2 linked regions of the Luteolibacter sp. LG18 genome follow. Each later gene encodes a partner of the first gene's protein in a complex. Links are inferred from orthologs where the notes say so. Each region holds a gene or a part of one and is shown on either strand. Other genes may lie near its edges.

Region 1 (4,869 bases):
CGGCGGCCTATGTCGGACAGACCGAAAGTTGGCGGAGTGACCTCACACGGATGTTCGCGGTCAACACCACGTTTATCCTCAAGCGAGCCTCGGACGGCACCCGGCTCACCAACTTCCAAGTTCCGCCCCCTCCCTACCTGAAAAGCCCTTGGGGACAGTCCCTCACCCCAACGGTGAGCTATGACGTGAGGTATCCGGGAGACACAACCCAGGTTCAAGTGCATGGTCTCTCCAGCAATCCCGTTCCGGTGTTCTTTCAGGCCGACGGGATGACGTCCATCAACTACACCATCACTCCAGAAACCCCTGTCGAGGTGGAGATCCGCTTCGAAACACTGGATCGCGGAAAGTGATCCCCGACCAAAGCTCAAGGGGACAGAGAGTTAGGGGCTTCATAAACGATCTCCCTCTTCCCATCTTCCGGACCTCCTGCTAGGAATCGTGGCGATGCGCGCGATCGCCTTTGCCCTCTGCCTTTCCTGTGGAATCTCCGCCGCGGAGACGAATGTCCCGCCGGACGCGGAGGAGACGGCTTATCCAGCGATCGAGCGCTTCGTGCAGGTGCTGGAGGCGGTGCGGAAGCGCCATCCGGACGTGGACAAGGTGACCTACGACCGCCTGGTGAACCACGCGTTGGAAGGCATGCTCGCCAGCCTCGATCCGCACTCCTCGTTCATCTATCCGGAAATGGCGGGAGCCCTTCAGAAGGGCGACGTCGATCCGCATCTGCCATCGCTGGGAATCACGCTCGGGCTGCGCGATGGCGGCCCGTATGTGGCCGGTGTGGACACGCGGGGACCCGGAGCGGATGCCGGGTTGCTGCCGGAGAGCGGCATTCTCAAGATCGACGACCAGGACGTGCGTGATCTGCCGCTGCCGGACCTGATGGCGCGCTTGACCCGACCACCGGGGGAAATCTCGCGCTTGAGCGTGAAGTCGATGGACGCGCCGAAGCCGAAGGACGTGAAGCTCACCCACATCGTGGTCGAGACGAAGTCGCTGCCCGAAAGCCATCTCCTCGACCAAGCGAAGACCACCGGCTACGTGCGCCTCGCCCAGTTCGGCAACGGTTGTGCGAAGGAAATGGAGGCCGCACTCGATGACTTGGAAGACCAGGGCATGAAGTCGCTGGTGCTTGATCTGCGTCAAAATGGAGGCGGCAACCTCGATGAGACCGTGAGAATTCTCGGCCTGTTCCTGCCGCCATCGACCGCCGTGGTCACCACCATCGGCCGCGATGGCCAGATCGGCGAGGCCATGAAGACGCCCGACCGCCAGCGCCGTCGCCGCGATTACCCGATCGTGGTGCTGGTGGACCGCATGTCCGCCTCGGCCTCCGAGCTCACCTCCGGCGCGCTGCAGGACTTGAAGCGCGCAAAGGTCATCGGCGAGCAAAGCTACGGCAAGGGCTCGGTGCAGAACATCATCCCGATGGGCGGCGGCACGGCGCTGCGGCTCACGATCGCGCATTACCACACCCCATCCGGCCGCACGCCGCACGGGATCGGGATCACGCCGGATGTGGTCATCCCCTTCAGCGATGAAGATCGCGTGTGCTTTGATCTCTACCGCCACAAAGACTCGCTGAAGCCGGAGGAAGCCGCACGGCTGGCGAAATGGAAGGATCCAGTGATGGAGGCGGCGTTGAAGGCGCTGGCTCCATGAACTCCGCCCATTTCCCATGAGCACTCCAAATCCCGAGTTTTGCAGAATCCCGCGCCCGCTGAAAATCGAGAACCTTCTCGCGGAAGTGGAGGACCCCAGGCCGCTTTCGCTCTGGCGGCGAGGGCTCCCCTATTTCCTGGGTGTGGCTTACGGGGCCATCGCCTGGATCGATGGCACACCGTTTTTCATGCTCTTCTGCGGCGTTCTGGCTGTCGTGTTTGCATTCCAGGACGTGGCCGCGGACCGGGCCAAGAAGCGCAACGCCGCGCTGGTGAAGCTGCTGCGGGAAATGGTGGAGATCGACGACACCCCGAAGTGATCCGAACTCAAAAATTCGTGTTCATTCGCGTTCATTCGTGGTTTTGGATTCCGCCCGACTCCGCCCCCCCTGAAGACCCTCCTCGGCTGAAGCCTCCACTCCTTTGAAGACCCTCCTCGCCATCGAATCGTCCTGTGATGAAACCGCCGTCTCCATCGTGCGTGGCGAGGATGGCGTGCCCACGGAGATCCTGGCTTCGGAGATTTCCTCACAAATCGAGCTGCACCGCGTGCACGGCGGGGTGGTGCCGGAGCTGGCCTCGCGAAACCACTCGCTGAGATTGAGACCGCTGGTCGAGCAGGCCCTCGACCACGCAAAGCTGACCGTCGCGGACATCGACGCCTTCGCCGCCACCACCGGCCCCGGGCTGGCGTCCTCGCTTCTCATCGGCAGCACGGCGGCCAAGGCGCTCTCCTGCGCGACCGGCAAGCCGTTCCTCTCCATCAACCACCTCGAGGGCCATCTGCTCTCTCCCTTCGTGGCCGAAACGCGGGTGCCGGAGCACCTCGCGCTGATCGTCTCCGGCGGCCACACCCTGCTGCTGGAGGTGAAGGGGCCGGGCCATTACAGCAAACTCGGCGGCACCCGCGACGATGCCGCGGGCGAGGCCTACGACAAGGTCGGGAAGATGCTCGGCCTCCCCTACCCCGGCGGGCCGGAAATCGAGAAAATCGCGCGCGAGGGCAATCCCGCCGCCTTCGATTTCCCGCGCTCGATGCTGCACGATCCGCACCACGACTTCTCGTTCTCCGGCCTCAAAACCGCCGTCCTCTACACCCTGCAGGGCCTCGGCGAGCCGCTGGAGGTCATCCAGAACCGCCAGACGGTGGCCGACCTCGCCGCCTCCTTCCAACAGGCGGTCATCGAGATCCTCGTCGGCAAAACGATCAAGGCGGCGCGCAAGCACCGGCTGAAGATCATCGCCCTCTCCGGCGGAGTCAGCATGAACCGCACGCTCCGCGAAGCCTTCCAGGCCGCCTGCACCAAGCACGGCTTCCGGCTCGCGGTGGCCGCGCCCGCGCTGTGCACCGACAACGCCGCGATGATCGCCTTCGCAGCACTGCTGAGGCATCTCGGAGGGGAATCGAGCCCGCTCGATGCGGACATCGATCCGAACCTGCGGCTGGCATGATGTCACAGGTTCCACGTTGACCATCTCCCCTAGGTGGGATTTCCTGTTGGGACGTCATGGCCTACCGCACTTTCATCTTCGACTTCGACGGCACGCTCGCCGACACGCTCGAGGAATCCCGGTTGATCTACAACCGCATGGCCCCGGATTACGGACTGCGGGAGGTGACCCAGGATGAAATCCACCACCTGCGCCATCTTTCGCTGAAGGAGCTGCTGGACCACCTGGACATCCCGAAGCGCCGCGTCCCCTCGCTGCTGGCACGGGGCACCACCTTGATGCGGGCGAATATTTCCAAACTGCCGCTCATTCCCGGCATGGCCGAGGTGCTGCCCCAGCTCCGCACCCAGGCCCGCAGCTTCGGCATCCTGACCTCGAACGCGACCGCGAACGTGGACCTCTTCCTACGCGCCCACGGCCTGCGCGACCTGTTCGATTTCATCTCGTCCACCTCGAAGCTGACCGGCAAGGCCAAGCACCTCCGCGCGATCCGCAAGACCTTCTCGCTGGACGCCGGTGAGATGGTTTACGTCGGCGATGAAATCCGTGACATCAAGGCCTCGAAAAAGGCTGGCATCCCGGTGGCAGCGGTCACCTGGGGCTTCAACTCCGCCGAATCGCTCGCGGGCGAAAATCCGGAACATATTCTCTCCCGGCCGGACGAGTTCCTGCTTCTGACCGCAGACTCCTGAAACACAAACGGCCGGGAAATCCCCGGCCGTTCGCTTTTCCCGGTGTGCCATCCCTTACAGGAACGGACTGCGCACGATCACATAGCCGTCGCCGCGGGACTGGTAGTAGACGTTGTCGTGGACCCAATAGCGGGTGCGGTTGTGGGTCACGATGCGCGCTCCATTCGGCAGCGTGGTCACCGTGGTGCCGAACCCCATGTGTCCGGGAGGCGGCATCATCGGGCCATGCATGCGCGGCGATTCGACCACGACGTAGCCACGGCCCTGCGGGCGGTAGTAGATGTTGTCGTGGTGGTAGTACTGAACGCCTCCGACCACCTCCGTCTGGTAGCCACCCGGCAGGGTTTCCACCACGTAACCCGGGCGGTAATCCCGGTAAACCACCCGCTGCGGCGGAGCGGGATCGACGATACAACTCGTGAGCATCAAGCCCCCGAAGCCGGTGAGTGCGGCAAGTGATACGATCTTGTTCATGTGCTGGGTTGGTTGGTTTCGGAAGGCATGAGCCATCCGTTTGAAATGATTTCGCAGTGGCTGTGCCAGCCCCCTCGCCCTCCTTTCAACCCATTCATGGAATGCGACTTGCGATTTGGAATCGCAGGCACCGGCCCGGGAATCCTCTGCACCGTGCATGAAGAGTCCATGCATTATGCAAAGCCTCTCCATGGCGGTGGCTTCCCGCACGGTTGACACATCCGCCCGCCTCCTCCAAAACCTGCGGCCATGACGGAACCTTCTGCCACGCCGCCCGCCCCGACTTCTCCGGTGCAACCCGCCACGCCTCCCGCGGCGGCTCCGGTGCCCGCGGCAGAACCGTCCGTCGCCGCCGCGAAAACCGCGCCTCCCTCGAACGCCGTGCTGGCGCTCGGGTTCATCATCATGGTTCTGCTCGGAGCGATCCTCGCGGTGAATCTGAAACCTCGTCCAGCCGCTCCCGAAACCTCGGCGGATCTCGCCAGCCGGATCAAGAAGGACAGCGAGGCTCTCATCTCGATGAACAGCCAGGCCCAAGGCCAGCTCACCGAGCGGGATTCCCAGATCCTCGCCAAGACCAAGGCGCT
Region 2 (3,766 bases), 3.4 Mb from region 1 along the record:
CCTCCCGGTGGCCAAGGAAGGCGACGAGATCGTCCAGCTTTCCTCGATGCGGAAGGTCATCGCCTCCCGCCTGCTCACCTCGAAGGTCACCATCCCGCACTTCTACCTCCACGTGGAAGTCGACGCCGCCCCGCTGATGGCGATCCGCAAGCAGGTCAACGACCAAGCCGAGAAGACCCACGGCAACAAGTACTCGGTCAACGATTTCATCCTGAAGGCCGTGATCAGCGCCGCCCAGGCCGTGCCCGCCGTGAACGCCTCCTACGCCGGCGATCACATCATCAACTTCAAGCACGTCGGCCTGTCCGTGGCGATCGCCGTGGAAGACGGTCTGGTGACCCCGGTCATCAAGCAGGCGGAAAGCAAGTCCCTGCTGGCCATCTCCCGCGCCGTGAAGGACTTCGCCGCCCGCGCCAAGGACAAGAAGCTCAAGCCCGACGAATTCGACGGCGGCACCATCACCGTGTCGAACCTCGGTGCCTGGGGCGTCGAGTCCTTCGATGCCATCGTCAACCCGCCGCAGGCCGCCATCCTCTCGGTGGGTGCCGCGATCGAGAAGCCCGTCGTCAAGAACGGCCAGATCGTCCCCGGCATCCGCATGAACCTCGGCCTGTCCTGCGACCACCGCGTCGTCGATGGTGCCGTGGCCGCCAAGTTCCTCGCCGAGGTCAAGAAGCTCATCGAGCAACCCGCTCTGATGCTGATCTAAGCCCCCGCGGTTTCCAACACCCCGGAACTCTTCCCGACCGGTGACCACGATCCAGCTAACCACGCGGATCGAGGCACCGGTCGACCGCGTTTTCGACCTCTCGCGCAGCATCGACCTGCACCTGGCCTCCACCGCCCACACCGGTGAGCGGGCCATCGCCGGTGTGACCCGCGGCCTGATCGGGCTGAACGAGGAGGTCACTTGGAGCGCCCGCCACTTCGGGATCCGCTTCCGCATGACCGTGGGCATCACCGGGTACGACCGACCGCACCACTTCCGCGACGAGATGCTCCGCGGGCCGTTCCAGAAAATGGAGCACGATCACGTGTTCGAGCCCCAGGGCAGCGCCACGCTCATGCACGACACGTTCCGGTTCACATCCCCGCTTGGCCCGTTCGGAGGCCTCCTGGTGGATCGTGCGTTGCTCAGGCCCCATTTGCTCGCCCTGTTGGAAGAACGGAACGGGTGGATCAAACGCGTGGCGGAATCCAACGAGTGGGAACGCTTCCTCTCTGAAGAATTCTTCCTTTTGAACTCCATAGAATCTTCTTCTTAACCGTGTGGATAACTCCCGATTTCGACCGTTCCTCGCCTCTACCAAGCGGGTTCCACGGTGGGAAAAACCTGGGCACGGTACGTTGCCCTTCGTGAACCTGAAGCGTTCCCGGTCCCGAACCCCTCCTGTTCTCCCGGTCTTTGCCCAAGTTATTCGCAGGTTGCTTGGGGGTTGTCCGTACTGGACCAGTGGCGTAGCTCTCAGGGGTGCCGGGCAGGATCATCATCACGGGTGGAGAGGGCGGCCTCGGGCAGGCGATCGCCGGTGAGTTCCGGGTGGCCGGTTGGGAGGTGGCCGCACCGGGCCGGGTGGACCTCGACGTGGCCTCTCCGGGTTCCGTCGCCGCGTTTTTCAAGGACCGGGAAACCGACCTGCTCGTTTGCAATGCCGGGCTCACCCGGGACGTTCCCCTGGTGAAGCTCTCGGAGGCTGATTGGGACGCCGTTTTGCAAACGAATCTCCATGGGGCCGCCCGCTGCGCCAAAGCCGCCCTGCGGGGCATGGTGAAGCGCCGTACGGGACACGTGGTTTTCATCTCGAGCTTCTCCGCCCTCCATCCACCGGCGGGCCAGGCCGCGTACGCCGCTGCGAAAGCCGGTCTGATCGGATTGGGCAAGTCGCTGGCCCGGGAAGTGGGCCGTGCCGGGGTCCGCATCAATGTTGTGCTGCCGGGCTTCCTCGAGACCCGCATGACCACCGGAGTGTCGCCGGAGCGGCGGGACGAGGTCCTGACGGAGCACACCCTTGGGCGCTTCAATACTCCCGGGGCGGTGGCGCGGTTCATCCGGACGCTGGAAGAAGGCCTGCCCCACACTTCCGGCCAGATCTTCCAGCTCGATAGCCGCGTCGCCTGACGCCACCGGGCCACTAACAGCTTCCCCGCCTGCTTGACTCCGGCCCGGGACCCGTCAGTGTCCGTGCCATGCTCCGGATCCTCCTCCAGCTTGCCGTGCTTGCGGCCTGCGCCCTCTCCACGTCCTGCGGAATCGCGCAGGGTCTGGGGGAAACGGCCATGGCCACCGCCGATTCGGTCGGCCGGATGATCGCCCACTGAGGATCACCCCGCGGTGATCTCCCGCGAGCCGTCCGCCAGCAGGTGGAAATGGTACCAGCGGGTGTCCGGCGGCAGGACTTCGGGGAATTTGTCCGCCCACTCGGCGACGATCACCCCGCCTTCGTCGAGGTACTCGTCCCAACCCATCCCGAAAAGCTCGTCGGCCGTTTCGATCCGGTAAAAATCGAAATGGAACACGGGCAGGCGTCCGCCGCGGTACTCGTGGGCCAGCGAAAAGGTCGGGCTGGTCACCTCACCGGCGAATCCGAGGCCGTCCGCCAAGCCCTTCGTCCAATGCGTTTTCCCGGCTCCCAGGTCCCCCACCAGCGCGAAGACCTGACCGGGCACCGCGCGCGCCGCGGCTTCCCGTCCGAGGGCTGCCATGGCTTCCGGGGTGGGCGCGCGCGAGGTCATTTCCGATACTTGGGAAACCTAAAGCACCTGCCAATCTCGTTTCTAAAAAAATTTCTTGCCGCTTGAGCCCACCCGTGTTGTTCTCCCCGCCCGCCCGAAAAGGCGGCAACCCTCTCCTTATACGGCCATGGCCTACGCAGTGATCAAAACCGGCGGTAAGCAATACCGCGTTCAGCAAGGCGACAAAATCGACGTCGAGAAGCTCGACGCCGAAGTCGATTCCGAACTCACTTTCGACGTGCTCCTCGTCGGCGAAGGCGAATCCGTCAAGATCGGTGCGCCGACCGTGGCGGGCGCGTCCGTCACCGCCAAGGTGGTCGAGCAGTTCCGTGGCAAGAAGGGCGTTGCCTTCAAGTTCAAGCGCCGCAAGGGCTTCCACAAGACCAAGGGCTTCCGTCGCCACCTGACGAAGCTCGAGATCACCGCCGTTGGCGTCTAATCCCGATACCTCCCCACTGACATGGCCCATAAGAAAGGACAAGGTTCCGTCAAGAACGGTCGCGACTCCCGCTCCAAGCGCCTCGGCGTGAAGAAGTTCGGCGGTCAGGCTGTCATCGCCGGCAACATCATCATCCGCCAGCGTGGCACCAAGTGGCACCCGGGCGTGGGCGTCGGCATCGGCCGCGACCACACCATCTTCGCCGTCACCGATGGCCGCGTGTTCTTCGACCGCGATGGCCGCCGCGTGAACGTCGGCCAGCCGGTGGCTGCCGCCGCCAACTGAGCGATCCGCTGCGAAAATTTCCAAAAGCCGCTTCCCGCAAGGGCAGCGGCTTTTTCGTGTACGGAGTCGAGCCTTCAGGAGGGTGAGATGGAGCGGCGATGTCCAGACCAATCCCGCTCGGTGGACAACGTAACCCAAGAGGATTTCGAAACACTCGAGACTCCGCCCCCCGGAAGACCTTCCTCGCCTGAAGGCTCAACTCCCTTTCAACCCGCGCCGCTGCCGCATCGAAAGCAGCCAGAACACCAGCGACACGAGAAACAGCAGGCCGGCGAACAGCAGCGTCACCAGCGAGATTTTGTAGGCGGT

What was found. Proteins that work in one complex are often made in the same cells at the same time.
Region 2: the proteins of tsaD (region 1) and tsaE are in contact, whole or in part, in a crystal structure (PDB 6N9A), measured with the Thermotoga maritima proteins. The link is inferred for Luteolibacter sp. LG18 from one-to-one orthologs. Residues at the interface, in WP_004082750.1 of Thermotoga maritima: Cys10, Asp11, Arg49, His50, Leu82, Gly84, Gly135, Gly136, Glu154, Thr155, Leu156, Asp157, Asp158, Ser159, Glu162, Asp165, Lys166, Arg169, Leu170, Tyr175, Lys213, Thr214, Leu217, Tyr218, Gln221, Arg222, Asn324; in WP_004082108.1 of Thermotoga maritima: Leu37, Gly38, Lys46, Lys57, Val59, Lys60, Ser61, Thr63, Phe64, Thr65, Leu66, Met67, Val69, Pro71, Tyr82, Arg83, Leu84, Asp86, Asp88, Phe89, Asp93, Ile128, Asp130, Glu131, Arg134.

The regions. Positions count from the first base shown.
Region 1 is NZ_AP024600.1:4,937,654-4,942,522, forward strand. The notes cover bases 1,260-4,101. They hold tsaD (tRNA (adenosine(37)-N6)-threonylcarbamoyltransferase complex transferase subunit TsaD), read left to right. Parts: upstream 1,260-2,087; coding sequence 2,088-3,116; downstream 3,117-4,101. Other genes in these bases: llg_RS19725 (S41 family peptidase), read left to right, coding at 1,260-1,665; llg_RS19730 (hypothetical protein), read left to right, coding at 1,682-1,984; llg_RS19740 (HAD-IA family hydrolase), read left to right, coding at 3,173-3,808; llg_RS19745 (DUF6515 family protein), read right to left, coding at 3,863-4,101. Outside these bases: llg_RS19720 (hypothetical protein), read left to right, coding at 1-353; more of llg_RS19725, read left to right, coding at 448-1,259; more of llg_RS19745, read right to left, coding at 4,102-4,282; llg_RS19750 (OmpA family protein), read left to right, coding at 4,532-4,869.
Region 2 is NZ_AP024600.1:1,583,889-1,587,654, reverse strand. The notes cover bases 1,014-3,766. They hold tsaE (tRNA (adenosine(37)-N6)-threonylcarbamoyltransferase complex ATPase subunit type 1 TsaE), read right to left. Parts: upstream 2,704-3,766; coding sequence 2,323-2,703; downstream 1,014-2,322. Other genes in these bases: llg_RS06605 (hypothetical protein), read right to left, coding at 3,653-3,766; rpmA (50S ribosomal protein L27), read left to right, coding at 3,194-3,457; rplU (50S ribosomal protein L21), read left to right, coding at 2,861-3,172; llg_RS06625 (hypothetical protein), read left to right, coding at 2,188-2,319; llg_RS06630 (SDR family NAD(P)-dependent oxidoreductase), read left to right, coding at 1,472-2,119. In the rest of the region: llg_RS06640 (dihydrolipoamide acetyltransferase family protein), read left to right, coding at 1-709; more of llg_RS06635, read left to right, coding at 750-1,013. UniProt on the Escherichia coli protein: Required for the formation of a threonylcarbamoyl group on adenosine at position 37 (t(6)A37) in tRNAs that read codons beginning with adenine.